One region of the Streptomyces sp. MNU89 genome, then DNA from elsewhere that is predicted to be linked to it. Evidence: riboswitches for the same ligand, from Rfam matches in the RefSeq annotation. Region 1 holds a riboswitch; each other region holds the start of a gene.

Region 1 (4,551 bases):
GGAGCGGTAGTTCTGCTCCAGCAGGATGGTGGTGGCGTCGGGGTAGTCCTCCTCGAACTGGAGGATGTTGCGGATCGTCGCACCGCGGAAGGCGTAGATCGACTGGTCCGCGTCGCCGACGACGCACAGTTCGGCCGGCTCCACGGCCGGCTCGCCCCGACCGCCCTCGTCCCCGCCCCGCTCCGCTCCGGCGGCCGTGCCGACGAGTTCGCGGATGAGCGTGTACTGCGCGTGGTTGGTGTCCTGGTACTCGTCGACGAGGACGTGCCGGAAGCGGCGCCGGTAGTGCTCGGCGACGTCCGGGAACGCCTGGAGGAGATGGACGGTGGTCATGATGATGTCGTCGAAGTCGAGGGCGTTGGCCTCGCGCAGCCGCTGCTGGTACATCGTGTACGCCTCGGCGAGCGTCTTGTCGAAGCTGCTCGGGGAGGACTCGGCGGCGGCCTGGGCGGCGAAGTCCTCCTCGTCGATCAGCTCGTTCTTGAGGTTGGAGACCTTGGCCGTGAGGGACTTCGGCGGGAAGCGCTTGGGGTCCAGGTCCAGATCGCGGCAGACCAGGGCCATCAGCCGCTTGGAGTCGGCGGCGTCGTAGATCGAGAAGCTGGAGGTGAAGCCCAGCTTCTTGCTCTCGCGGCGCAGGATGCGGACGCAGGCGCTGTGGAAGGTGGAGACCCACATGGCGTTCGCCCGCGGGCCGACCAGCTCCTCCACGCGCTCCTTCATCTCGCCCGCGGCCTTGTTGGTGAAGGTGATCGCGAGGATCGAGCCGGGGTGCGCGCCGCGGGCGGCGAGCAGATACGCGATGCGGTGCGTGAGGACCCGGGTCTTGCCGGAGCCGGCACCGGCGACGATGAGCAGGGGCGAACCGGTGTGCAGCACGGCGGCGCGCTGCTGGTCGTTGAGACCGTGCAGCAGCGCGGCGGGGTCGGTGACGGGCCTCGGGGCACCGTCGCGGTAGTACGCCTCCCGGGGTGCGCCGTCGAACGCGCCGCCGAAGAGATCGGCCGGGATCTCCTCGCCGGGGGCGTCGTGCTCGGGCGGCGGGGGCTCCTCGTCCGCGGGGCCGAGGTCTGCCAGGAAACTGTCGTCAAAGAGGCTGCTCATCGCCCACCGAGTCTAGGCGGCCCCGCCGACAGGCGGCACCGGGTTGCCCGCTTCCGCCGTCACGGGGCCGTACGGGCGCGCGGAGCCCGGGGTGCCGGCACGGCCGGCCCGTTCCCGGGACGCCCCGGGACGCGTCGCCCGGCCCCGGCCGCGGGAAGGGACCCGAGGCCCGAACTCCCGTACCGCCTCCGGTCTTTATGCGTTACTTACCGTGCCCGGTCAGCCACCCGGACGGCAGAATTCCACTCCGCTCGGAAAATATAACGGAATGGTTTCGGGCATATCGCACACCGGCCTTCACACGAGCCGCACAACTGGCTACGGTGCTCGATCAGGCGGCCCGCACTCCCCGCCGGCGACCGCGCCGGCACGGGCAGCCACCGCCGAATCCGGCCCCCTTCCCCAGGGCGTCCGGAACCGGGGACCCAGACGCGGCACCGGGGTGAATCGGTCACCGCGCGGCGCGCACCGCGCCTCGCACCGACCGTAGGGCAGCCTTCCGAATACGCCCGAACCCGACAGCTAACCCGGTAGGCGGTCCACGGAAGGAGCGCCGATCTTGGCGTCGCACCGCAAATCCCGGCCCCTCGGTACCCCGGCTTCGCGTCGCACCGCCGTCGGCCTCGGCACAGCGGCCCTCGCCTCCGTCACCCTCCTCCAGAGCGCGCAGGCCGCGCCCGGCGACGGCGAACCGAAGCAGTCCGTCGAGGAAGTACAGAAGAAGGTCGACGAGCTCTACCGCCAGGCGGGAAGCGCCACCCAGCAGTACAACAGGGCCAAGGAGCGCACGGAGGAACAGCGTTCCAGGGTCGACGGCCTCCTCGACGCCGTCGCCAAGCGCACCGAGAAGCTCAACGAGGCGCGGAGGAGCCTCGGCAGCTTCGCGACCGCGCAGTACCGCAACGGCGGCATGAGCCCCACCGCCACCATGCTCCTCGCCTCCGACCCGCAGGACTACTTCGACCAGACGCGCGTGATGGCCCGGATGACGGACCAGCAGGAGCAGGCCGTCGAGGAGTTCCGCGAGCAGCAGGTCGCGACCACGGAGAAGCGCGAGGAGGCGGGCAAGAGCCTCGCCACGCTCACCGACGCGCAGGAGAAGCTGCGGGAGAGCAAGCGGACCGTCCAGACCAAGCTGGCCGAGGCGCGCGAGCTGCTCGGCCGGCTGACCGCGGAGGAGCGGGCCCGGCTGGCCGAGATCGAGCGCAAGAAGGAGGCGGAGGCCCAGCGCAAGGCGGAGGAGCTGGCGCGGCAGCAGGAGGCCGAGCGGCAGCGCCTCGCGGAGGAGGCACGGCAGCAGGAGGAGGAGCGGACGGAGACCGCGTCCGGCTCCGGCACCGGTACGTCCACCGGGACGGACACCTCGGCCGGCACGGGCACGGGCACCTCGGAGACGACGACCGGCACCAAGGCCCAGCAGGCGATCGAGTTCGCCCGCGCCCAGATCGGCAAGCCGTACGTCTGGGGTGCGACCGGCCCCAACTCCTACGACTGCTCGGGTCTCACCGGCGCCGCCTGGAAGGCCGCCGGTGTCACGCTGCCGCGCACCACCTACGACCAGGTGAACACGGGAACGCGCGTCGCGAAGTCAGCCATGCAGCCGGGTGACCTGATCTTCTTCTACGGCGACATCAGCCACGTCGGCCTGTACATAGGCGGCGGCCAGATGATCCACGCCCCGAAGCCGGGGACGAACGTGCGCATCGAGTCGATCGACACCATGCCCTTCTACGCCGCGACGCGCCCCGCGTAACCGGGCGGCGCGGGCGGGCTCCGGGCGCGGCGGCGGGCATCAGGACGCGGCAGGCGGCACGGAACACGACACGACGGGCGGTACCCGGCCTCGGGGGGAGGCCGGGCACCGCCCGTCGCCGTGCCCGGGGCCCAGGTCCCCGAGGGCTGCCCGGTTGCCGGGCCGCGGCTTGACCTTGACGCTGGGTCAACCCTCCATCCTTCCGGCAGGAGCTTCCTCACAGTCGACTGGAGAGCTCCGCGAAGGAGGCAGATGACCATGGTGACCCAATCGATCGCCGGTCCGGCGATTCGCGTGCGGGGTCTGGAGAAGTCGTACGGAAAGCTCGAAGTGCTGCGCGGCGTGGACTTCGACGTGGCGCGAGGCACCATCTTCGCCCTGCTCGGCTCCAACGGGGCGGGCAAGACCACGACCGTGAGGATCCTCGCCACGCTCCTGAAGGCCGACGCGGGGACAGCCGGCGTCCATGGCTTCGACGTCGCCGGGCAACCGACGAATGTGCGGGAGTCCATCAGCCTCACCGGGCAGTTCGCGGCCGTCGACGAGATCCTCAGCGGTCGGGAGAACCTCGTGCTCGTCGCCAGGCTGCGCCACCTCAAGGACCCGGGCGCGACCGCGGATGACCTGCTGAGGCGTTTCTCGCTGACCGACGCCGGCACGCGGAAGGTGTCCACGTATTCGGGCGGGATGCGCCGCCGGCTGGACATCGCGATGAGCCTCATCGGGAATCCGTCGGTGATCTTCCTGGACGAGCCGACGGCCGGGCTCGATCCCGAGGCGCGCATCGAGGTGTGGGAGGCGGTCAAGGAGCTCGCCGGCCATGGAACGACGGTGCTGCTCACCACGCAATATCTGGACGAGGCCGAGCAGTTGGCCGACCGGATCGCGATCCTCCACCAGGGGCGGATCATCGTGAACGGCACCCTCGCGGAGCTCAAGCAGCTCTTCCCGCCCGCCACCGTCGAGTACGTCGAGAAGCAGCCGACCCTGGAGGAGATCTTCCTCGCGATCATCGGCGGCGACGACAGAAGCGACGCCATCGGCACGAACAGCTAGGGGACAAGGATGAGTGCGTACTTCTTCGGCGACACCGCTGTTCTCACGGGGCGGACCCTGCGCCATGTCACACGCAGCATGGACACCATCATCACGACCGCCATCACGCCGGTCGCCATGATGCTGATGTTCGTCTACGTGTTCGGCGGCGCGATCGACACCGGGTCGGTTTCGTACGTGAACTACATGCTGCCCGGCATCCTGCTGATCACCATCGCGTCGGGCATCTCCTACACCGCGTACCGGCTCTTCACCGACATGCAGAGCGGAATCTTCGAGCGGTTCCAGTCCATGCCGATCGCACGGTCGGGTGTGCTGTGGGCACACGTCTTCACCTCTCTGGTCGCCAACCTGATCTCGCTCGTGATCGTCGTGGGCGTCGCGCTGCTCATGGGCTTCCGCACGGGGGCAGGTGTGCCGGCATGGCTCGCGGTCGCCGGCATCCTGTTCCTGTTCACCCTGGCCCTGACCTGGATCGCCGTGATTCCCGGGCTCTCCGCGGCGTCGGTCGAGGGAGCGGGCGCGTTCGCCTACCCGCTCATCTTCCTGCCGTTCATCAGCTCGGCGTTCGTGCCCACGGAGACCATGCCCGGCCCAGTGCGCTGGTTCGCCGAGCATCAGCCGGCGACGTCGATCGT
Region 2 (4,551 bases), 1.0 Mb from region 1:
GCGAAGAAGAGCACCACGCACCAGCAGGCGGTGAGGGTCCTGGCGGTCAGATGGCCACCGTCGAAGAGCCAGGCGGTGATGAAGAGGAGCACACCGGAGAGGATGTACGTGCCGGAAATCATGATCTTGCGGCCCACGGTGTCGAAGAGCTTGCCGAGCAGCAGCGGCCCGAAGAAGTTGCCCAGCGCGATCACCGCGAAGAAGTAGCCGGTGGAGCCGGTGCCCACGTCGTAGAACGTGGTGAGGATCGCGCCGAAGCCGAAGGTGATGGCGTTGTAGAGGAAGGCCTGGCCGATGAAGAGCGAGAAGCCGAGGACGGCGCGCCTGCGGTAGTGCGAGAAGACGGTGCGGGCGATCAGCCCGAAGCCGATGCTCTTGCGCTGGTGGATGGTGATCTCGCCGGCCGGCTCCGGGAGTTCCTCGCCCTTCTCGGCGGTGACCTGCTCCTCGGCCTCCCGGACCAGGGCTTCCGCCTCCTCGCCCCGGCCGTGGATGAAGAGCCAGCGTGGACTCTCCGGTACGTGCCGGCGGACGAGGAGGATCACCAGTCCGAAGACGACGCCCAGCCCGAAGGTCAGCCGCCAGCCGAGGTCCTTGGGGAAGATGTCGGTGTCCAGCATGACGATGGACAGCAGGGAACCGCCGACCGCGCCCAGCCAGAAACTGCCGTTGATGATGAGGTCGACCCGGCCCCGGTAGAGGGAAGGGATCAGCTCGTCGATGGCCGAGTTGATGGCCGCGTACTCGCCGCCGATGCCGAAGCCCGTGAGGAAGCGGAAGACGAAGAACCACCAGCTGGAGAAGGAGACGGCGGTCAGCGCGGTGGCGGCCAGATAGACGGCCAGCGTGATGATGAAGAGCTTCTTGCGGCCGTAGCGGTCGGTGAGCCGGCCGAAGAAGAGCGCGCCCAGACAGGCCCCGGCGACGTAGAGCGCCGCGGCGACACCGGTGACCTGGCCGGAGCTGATGGGCAGACCGCTGCCCTCCTCCGAGAGCCGGCCCGCGATGTTGCCGACGACGGTGACCTCCAGACCGTCGAGGATCCACACGGTGCCGAGGCCGATGACGATGGTCCAGTGCCAGCGTGACCAGGGCAGTCTGTCCAGCCGGGCGGGCACGGCCGTGGTGACCGTGCCCGTTCCCGCTCGCGCGTCCAAGGGGTAGTCCGCCGCCATCCCCGCACCCTCCGCTCGGCTCCGGCCCGGGGCGGCGCCCCGGTGCTCATCCGTGCAGGCAGGTTCCCGGCGCCGTGCGATTCACGCCCCCGGGGTGGGCCGGCCGGAGGGATCAGGGGCCGGGCAGGCCGGCGGCCCTGGCGTCGGGGGACGCACCAGGGCTGCCGGAGCAGAGGCCCGCGCTGCGAGTGGGCGGGGCGATGCGGGGAGGCCGGGATGGGGGCGGCCGGGACCGTCGGTGGAAAGCCGCAGGGTACGGGGTTTGCGGCAGACGGGTGGGGCATACGCAGAAGCGGGACACGGGGTAACACCCGGGGGCCGGAGGGCGCGTCTGCGAGCGCGCCCTCCGCTTCCGGCCCCCGGACCGGGCCGAGCGGGCGTGGCCCGTCCGCGAGCGTGCCGCGGGATGCCGGAGGGTGAGGGCTTGGGCCGTGGTGCGATGTCGCGGTTCAGATGTTCTTGCCGTGGTCGCGGAGCCAGGCCGCGGGGTTGACCGGGTCGCCGCCACCGGGCCGGACCTCCAGGTGGAGATGCGGGCCGGAGGAGTTGCCGGTGGAGCCGACGCGGCCGATCGTGTCGCCGGTGGTGACCTCGCCGGAGGTGACGGTCATCGAGGAGAGGTGGCAGTACCAGATCTCCGTGCCGTCATCGAGGGTGAGGATGATGCGGTAGCCGTACGAACCGGCCCAGCCGGCCTCGGTGATCGTGCCGCCGTGCACCGCCTTGACGGGGGTGCCGGTCGGGGCGGCGAAGTCCTGGCCGGTGTGGCTGCTGGACCACATGGAGCCGGACTCGCCGAAGCTCGAGGTGAGGGTGTAGGAGGAGAGCGGAAGCGCGTAGCTGGCGGCCAGCTTGGCCAGCCGCTCCTCCTCCGCCTTGCGCGCGGCTTCCTCTTCCGCCTTGCGCTCGGCCTCCTCCGCGGCCTTCTTCTTGGCCGCCTCGGCCTCCGCCTTCTTGGCGGCGGCGTCCTCGGCGGCCTTCTCCCGCGCGGCCTGCTCGGCGGCCAGCCGCTCGGTGGTCTCGGCGACGCTCTGCTGCTGCTCGGCCTGGCGCATGATGCGGGCCCGCAGGGCCTCTCCGGCGTCGGCGCCCTGAGCGATCTCGTCCGTGGTGAGCCCGGCCTGCGACAGCGGGGCGCGGCTGGCGGTGGCGGAGACGTCGTTGGAGCCGCCGACCAGGGAGTCGATGGCGGGCAGCTTGTCCGTCACCGGGGAGAGGTCGGGCAGCGAGATGGGGGCCGGGGGGCGGTCCTTGGCCGTGGCCATGCCGCCGGCGCCTACAGCCGCGATCACCCCGACGCCCAGGACGGCGCCGCTCCGGGCCATGCCTCCGCCGCGCTGTTTGACGACGCGGTGCCTGCCCCGGACCGGGGCGGTGGAATCGGCGGTGGGGTTCCACTCACCGACGGGCTCTCCGTCGAAGAGGGGACCGGAGGTGGACGGACCGGCCCACGTCTCGGGGGCAGGGCTGCTGGACGCCACGGAGGCGCACTCCTTTCCTTCCTTCTCGCCTACCGGGTTAGCTGACGGGTTCGGAGCAGGAAGGTCTCCTACGGTTCCCTCCTCGCGGAGGGGCCCGATTCACCCCAAGGATTGGTTCCCCGGTTCCCTTGGTGCAGGTGGTGCTGTTCCGCGCATGCGGGATTCGGCGACTGCGCAGGCGGTGCCACCCTTGGTGGCGGCTGGGACGACCGCGCTGCGTTATCGAACGTTAATTGACGGAGCACCCGTATTCCAAGCCGTTCCGGCTGATCTTTTGGTAATGACCGCATGAAGAAAACGGACATCGGCCGCCAGAGCCGGGCGAGTTGACCGGGCGGCGGAAAACCTGTTTCCGCTGATCGTGCATCAGTTGTTATCGCCTGGACACCTGCCGTCACACAGCGTTGCCGTGGCCGGCGGCGGACGTCGGGTTGCGGGCGTGCCGGAGCGGACGGCGAGGGTCCGCGGCCCGCGGTCCGGCAGTCGGGAGATCCGGCGGTGGGGAGGTCCGGCGCTCAGGGGACCCGGCGGTCAGGAGCGCCGCTCGGGGATGTCCGTGACCGCGAGGAGCGCCATGTCGTCATGGGCGCGGCCGCCGGTGTGCAGGGCCACGTCCCCGACGATGGTGTCCAGCAGCTCCTCCGGGTCGCTGAAGGACCGTCCGGTCAGACTGAGTTGGGGATCGTAGAACTCACCGGCACGGTTGCGGGCCTCCGTGACGCCGTCGGTGAAGAGCAGGAGGGTGCACCCGCGCGGAAACACGATCTCCTCCACCCGGTCCGGCTCGGTCCGCAGCCACGCCAGGCCGAGCGGTACGGCGGGCACTAGCGGTTCGACGGCGCACACGGTCCCGTCACCGGTGAGCATCAGCGGGGCCGGGTGACCGCGGTTGAGCAGCCGCAGCCTCCGGGCCGACAGCCCGGAAGCGCTCCCGCCGGGAGCGCCGGATCCACCCGGGTCCGCCCCGAGGGAGCTCTCGTGCGGGATCTCGGCGAGCACGGCCGTGGTGAACCCCTCGCTCCGCTCCAGCCCTTCCCGGCGCTTCGCCTCCCGCACGAGCGCGCCCTCCAGCCGTTCCGCGATCCCCGTCAGCTCCGGCTCCTCCTCGGCCGCTTCCCGGAACGCCCCGAGGACGATCGCGACCGCGCCCACCGCCCCTATGCCCTTGCCGCGTACGTCACCGACGATGAGCCGCACCCCGTGCGGGGTGGACTGGACCGCGTAGAGGTCGCCACCGATTCCCGCGTCCGCCTGCGCGGCCTCGTAGCGGGCGGCGACGCGCAGCCCGCCGATGCGGCCGGCAGGGGCCGGCAGCACGGCCCGCTGGGCGGCCTCCGCGACATTCCGGACGGAGGCCAGCGCGCGGTGGCCGTGGCGCACCACGCGGTTGATGAAGACGGCGAGGCCCGCCACGGTGACCACCGTGGCCGTGTCGAGCAGCGACTGGTACTGCCCGAGCGTGTGGTGCAGCAGAGCGATCCCGAGCATCGCCAGGCTGGAGACGACGGCCGTCAGGATCGTGGCGGGGCCGGTGTAGAGGGCCGCGGCGACCATGGGCGCGGCTGCGAAGAACGGCGAGCCGGTCAGCTCCGGCGGTGCCAACAGGCCGAAGACCAGGCCGCCGACGATCAGGAAGCCCGGGATCCAGCAGGGGAACGGAGCACCGCGGAACCGTGTCCGGCCGTCGCCGCTGCTGCACAGCTGTCCTCGCTGCACCACCTGTGATCTCCTGCCCGGTCCCGGTCCGTCCGGTTACGGAACGACACCGCGCCCCCTGCCACCCTGGGCCGTTCCGGAGCGGAGGGCGAATCCGCGTGCGCCGTTCGGGTGACGGGCCGCGGTGGCAAGCGGTGGGGCCACCGGGCCTCACCGTCGGGCTCCGCCGGAGTCCGGTG
Region 3 (4,551 bases), 1.1 Mb from region 1:
GGCGGCGAGGAGATCGTCCTCGCCTCCGAGGCCGAGGGCGCGGACGCCGCGCTCGACCGGCTGGCCAAGCTGGTCTCGGAAGGTCTGGAGGAGCTGCCGGAAACGGTCTGAGACCGGGGCCGGCCCCGGCGGTCCGGGCGGCCCCTCCGGCGGGAAGCCTTCCGGGCCGCCGGGCGCGGCGAACAGCGCACGCCGGAGCCGCGGTTGCCCCTCGGGGGCGGCCGCGGCTTCCGTGCGCGGCCCGTGCCCGCCCCGCTCGAGGGCGTGCCGGGAAAACAATCCGGCGTCCTCACGGCAACCGCTTCTTCTCGCCCACCCGATATCCGCGTTCCCGCCCCTATACGCGTCCCGTCCGCGCCTTCCCCGCTTCTTCGCCCCCTTTTCCCACGCCCGCATTACGCCCGCATTGTTAATTCTGGACGCGTTCCGTGTTGACGGATTGTTTCGGATTCCTCACCGCGGCCGGACGGCGCAGCCGGCTGCCCTCCGGTGGCGCGAGTTCGGTGTGCGCCGCCATGAGGGCCCGGGCACGCGCCGCGTCCCCCCGCGCGACGGCGTCCACGATGGCGCCGCGCTCCGTCCAGGTGTCGGCCGTGGGCGCCGACCGCGGGACCGCGTACACCCACGCGATCTTGCGGCGGACCTGGGTGAGCAGGGCGATCAGACTGGGACTGCCCGAGGCCTGGGCCAGCGTCTCGTGGAACCAGGCGTCCAGCGAGCGCAGATCCGCCGCCTGCCCGTGGCGCGCCCGCTCCCGCCCGAGCACCACCAGCCCGCGCAGCACCTTGAGATGCGCCTCGGTGCGGCGCTGCGCCGCCCGCCCCGCGGCCAGCGGCTCCAGCAGGGAGCGGATCTCCAGCAGGTCGGCGGCCTCCCGCTCCGTCGGCTCGGCCACACAGGCGCCCGCGTGCCGCCGCGTGGTGACGAACCCCTCGGACTCCAGGGCCCGCAGGGCCTCCCGCACCGGGACCCGAGAGACACCGTAGCGGCGCGCGAGCAGCTCCTCGGTGAGGCGGCTGCCGAAGGGATACGCCCCGGCGACGATGTCGTCGCGGATCGCATGGCGCACCGCGTGCGCCGGAATACGGCGGCCGGCGGGCGGCGAATCACCGTTCATCTCCGACTCCGCATTTCCGGACCTCCACTGGAATTCCCGTGGAACACAGGGCTCGACATTCCCGAACTGTATTGCAGGACGCGGAATATGGTGACGAGGGTGCGCGCCGGTGCATTGCGATCCGGCCAGGAAACCGGCCACGGCGGGAAGCGGCCCGGACGGCCCGGGCCGTCCGGAGCCGGATACGCGGAAGACCCCGGCCGGGAGGGCCGGGGTCTCGCGTCGCGCCGAGCGTCAGACCGAGACGCCGTGCGAACGCAGGTACGCCACGGGGTCGATGTCGGAGCCGTACTCGGCGGTGGTGCGGGCCTCGAAGTGGAGGTGCGCACCGAAGGAGTTGCCGGTGTTCCCGGCGAGACCGATCTGCTGGCCGGGCGTGACCGCCTGGCCCGCGGTGACGTTGAGGGCGGACAGGTGCCCGTACTGGGTGTAGGTGCCGTCGTTCATCCTGATGACGACGCTGTTGCCGTAGGAGCCGTCCCAGCCGGCCTCGACGACGGTGCCCGAACCCACGGACTTGACCGGGGTGCCCTCGGCGGCCTTGAAGTCGATCCCGGTGTGGCTGCCGGAGGACCAGGCGGCACCGGAGGCGTGGTACTGGGTGGAGACGAAGCTGCCGTCGACCGGCAACACGAAGGTGTTGAGGCGCTTGCGCTCGGCCTCGCGGGCGGCCCGCTCCTTGGCGGCGCGCTCCTCCTTGGCCCGGGCGTCGGCGATCCGCTTGGCCTCGGCGGCCTCACGCCTGGCCGCGGCCTCGGCCCGCTCCATGGTGGCGGCCACGTCGGCGGCGGACTGCTGGGCCTCGGCCTGGTCGCCGATCCGCTCGCCGAGGGTGTCGTCGAGGACGACCGCCTGGCGGAGCCCGGTGTCCGCGGCCCCGCGGGCACTGTCGTCGGCGGCGAACGCCGGGGAGGCGAGGGTGGCGGCCACGCCACTGGTGGCGAGGGTGGCCATGCCGGCGACGCGCGCGGGGCGGATGCTGCGACGGCTCGGACGGCGGTGCTTCCCGGTGGTACGGGTGGGCGGCATAGGGTGCGGCTGTCCTTTCCTTCCTTCTCGCCTACCGGGTTAGCTGACGGGTTCGGAGCAGGAAGGTCTCCTACGGGCCCCTCGCGGGGAGGCGCCCGATTCACCCCAAGGGACCGGACCGTTCCCGTACCGCCGTCGGCGGTGTGGGGCGGCCCGTCCCGCACCGGTGAGGTGCGGGAAGGAGGGTCCCCGGCTCCCCTGGCTCGCGCCATGGGGACTCGGCGATGACTGCCCGGTGCCGCGGTTTGCGGCGAAGTGCCCGGCCGGACAGCCGGATCGACGCTAAGACGGACGGCTCCGCCGCGCCAAACAAAACCGGCTTTTTGTTGCGGAGGCCACAGGAGAGAACACCCGCACCGCGGCAAAACGGGCCAAACGGCGGCGCTCCCCGCCGGACGGCACGGCGGAATCGGCGCCTCCGCCGGGCCCGCCGCCGGCCCCTCGCGCGCCGTACCGGCGTGACCGGAAAACGGCCGTGACGGACCGCCGGTTCCGACGGTGCGTCACGGCCGCGTGCCGACAGGTCGCGTCCTGCTCGACAGGTCGCGTCCCGAACGCCGGTGACCGGAGCGGCCGTTCAGCCGCTGACGACCTTGACCTCTCCGATGCCCAGCGCCCGGACCGGCTCCTCGATCGCGGCGGCGTCCCCGACCAGCACCGTCACCAGGTTGTCCACCGGGAACGCGCTGACCGCGGCGGCGGTGGCCTCCACCGTGCCGGTCTCGGCGAGCCGGGCGTACAACTGCGCCTGGAAATCATCCGGAAGGTACTGCTCGACCTGGTCGGCCAGGGTCCCGGCGACGGCCGCGGCGGTCTCGTACTTCAGCGGCGCGACCCCGACCAGGTTCTGCACGGCCACATCGCGCTCCTCGTCGGTCAGCCCGCCGGCCGCGAGGGTGCGCAGCACCTGCCAGGTGTCCTCCAGGGCCGGGCCGGTGACATCCGTGGCGACCGAGCCGCTGATGGCCAGCAGCGAGGCACCCGTGCCCTCGGGCGTCGAGCGCAGCACCTGGCCGAAGGCGCGCACGCCGTAGGTGTAGCCCTTCTCCTCGCGCAGCACCCGGTCCAGGCGGGAGGTGAGCGTGCCGCCGAGGCAGTAGACGCCGAGCACCTGGGCCGCCCAGACCCGGTCGTGCCGGTCGGGGCCGACCCGGCCGACGAGGACCTGGGTCTGCACCGCGCCCGGCCGGTCCACGATCACGACCCGGCCGGTGTCGTCCGCCGTGATGGCCGGTACGGGGCGGGCCTCGGCCGTGCCGCCGGTCCAGGTGCCCAGGGTGCCGGCGAGGACCTCGGCCAGCGGGATGCCGGTGAAGTCGCCCACGATCACGGCGGTCGCGGTGGCGGGGCGGACGTGCGCCGCGTAGAACGCGCGGACGCCTGCGGCGTCCACCCGCGCGACGGTCTCCTCGGTGCCCTGCCGGGGCCGGGACATCCGGGACTCGGCCGGGAACAGCTCCTTGGAGAGCTCCACCGCGGCCCGGCGGGCGGGGTTGGCCAGCTCGTGCGGGATCTCGTCGAGACGGTTGCGGACCAGCCGCTCGACCTCGTCCTCGGGGAAGGCCGGGGCCCGCAGGGCGTCGGCGAGCAGCCCGAGCGCCTTGGCCAGCCGGGAGGCCGGGACCTCCAGGGAGACCCGGACCCCGGGGTGGTCCGCGTGTGCGTCCAGGGTGGCGCCGCAGCGCTCCAGTTCGGCGGCGAACTCCTCGGCGGTGTGCTGGTCGGTGCCCTCCGAGAGGGCGCGCGCCATGATCGTGGCGACGCCGTCGGTGCCCTCCGGCTCGGCCTCCAGGGGTGCCTGCAGATTGATCTCGACGGCCACCACCTTCTGGCCGGGGCGGTGGCAGTGGAGCACCGTCAGCCCGTTGGGCAGGGTGTCCCGCTCGGGGGTCGGGAAGGCCCAGGGCGTGGGCTCCCCGGCGCGCGGCATCGGGTGGTACGTCATGGTGGTGCCGGCGTCGCTCACTGGGCCGCCTCCTTCTCGTCGGTGCCGTCCGTGCCCTCGGTGCCGTCCGGGCCGTCGCCGGGCTCGGGCCCGGTCGGCTCGTAGACGAGCGAGGCGCGGTTGTCGGGACGCAGCCGCGCCGCCGCCACCTCGCGCACCTCCTCGGGGCCGACCTCCAGCAGCCGCTGCACCGCCGTCAGCGCGAGCTGCGGGTCGCCGAAGAGGACGGCGTACCGGCAGAGCTGGTCGGCGCGGCCGCCGACCGTGGCGAGCTGGTCCAGCCACTCGCGCTCCAACTGCGCCTGGGCGCGCTCCATCTCCTCCGGTGTCGGGCCCTCTTCGGCGAACCGGGCCAGCTCCTCGTCGACCGCCCGTTCGATGGCGGGGATCTCCACACCGGAGGACGCCTTGACGTCCAGCCAGCCCATCGAGGGGGCGCCCGCCAGCCGCAGCAGGCCGA

The links. A riboswitch is a leader RNA that binds a small molecule or an ion and turns the genes downstream of it on or off. The one in region 1 is predicted to bind cyclic di-AMP.
Positions count from the first base shown of each region.
Region 2: linked by a shared signal. The riboswitch ahead of E4N63_RS17270 (M23 family metallopeptidase) and the one ahead of E4N63_RS12565 (C40 family peptidase) in region 1 are both predicted to bind cyclic di-AMP.
Region 3: linked by a shared signal. The riboswitch ahead of E4N63_RS08045 (M23 family metallopeptidase) and the one ahead of E4N63_RS12565 (C40 family peptidase) in region 1 are both predicted to bind cyclic di-AMP.

Region 1 covers NZ_JAJKLL010000001.1:2,952,693-2,957,243, forward strand. Annotated here, with positions in the region: gene pcrA (DNA helicase PcrA) at 1-1,104, opposite strand, end outside; cyclic di-AMP (ydaO/yuaA leader) riboswitch at 1,476-1,657, shown strand; gene E4N63_RS12565 (C40 family peptidase) at 1,664-2,857, shown strand; gene E4N63_RS12570 (ABC transporter ATP-binding protein) at 3,116-3,913, shown strand; gene E4N63_RS12575 (ABC transporter permease) at 3,923-4,551, shown strand, end outside.
Region 2 covers NZ_JAJKLL010000001.1:3,999,111-4,003,661, reverse strand. Annotated here, with positions in the region: gene E4N63_RS17275 (MFS transporter) at 1-1,175, opposite strand, end outside; gene E4N63_RS17270 (M23 family metallopeptidase) at 1,625-2,656, opposite strand; cyclic di-AMP (ydaO/yuaA leader) riboswitch at 2,668-2,835, opposite strand; gene E4N63_RS17265 (PP2C family protein-serine/threonine phosphatase) at 3,188-4,372, opposite strand.
Region 3 covers NZ_JAJKLL010000001.1:1,877,572-1,882,122, forward strand. Annotated here, with positions in the region: gene E4N63_RS08035 (HPr family phosphocarrier protein) at 1-111, shown strand, start outside; gene E4N63_RS08040 (GntR family transcriptional regulator) at 410-1,117, opposite strand; gene E4N63_RS08045 (M23 family metallopeptidase) at 1,352-2,146, opposite strand; cyclic di-AMP (ydaO/yuaA leader) riboswitch at 2,161-2,380, opposite strand; gene E4N63_RS08050 (pitrilysin family protein) at 2,724-4,112, opposite strand; gene E4N63_RS08055 (pitrilysin family protein) at 4,109-4,551, opposite strand, start outside.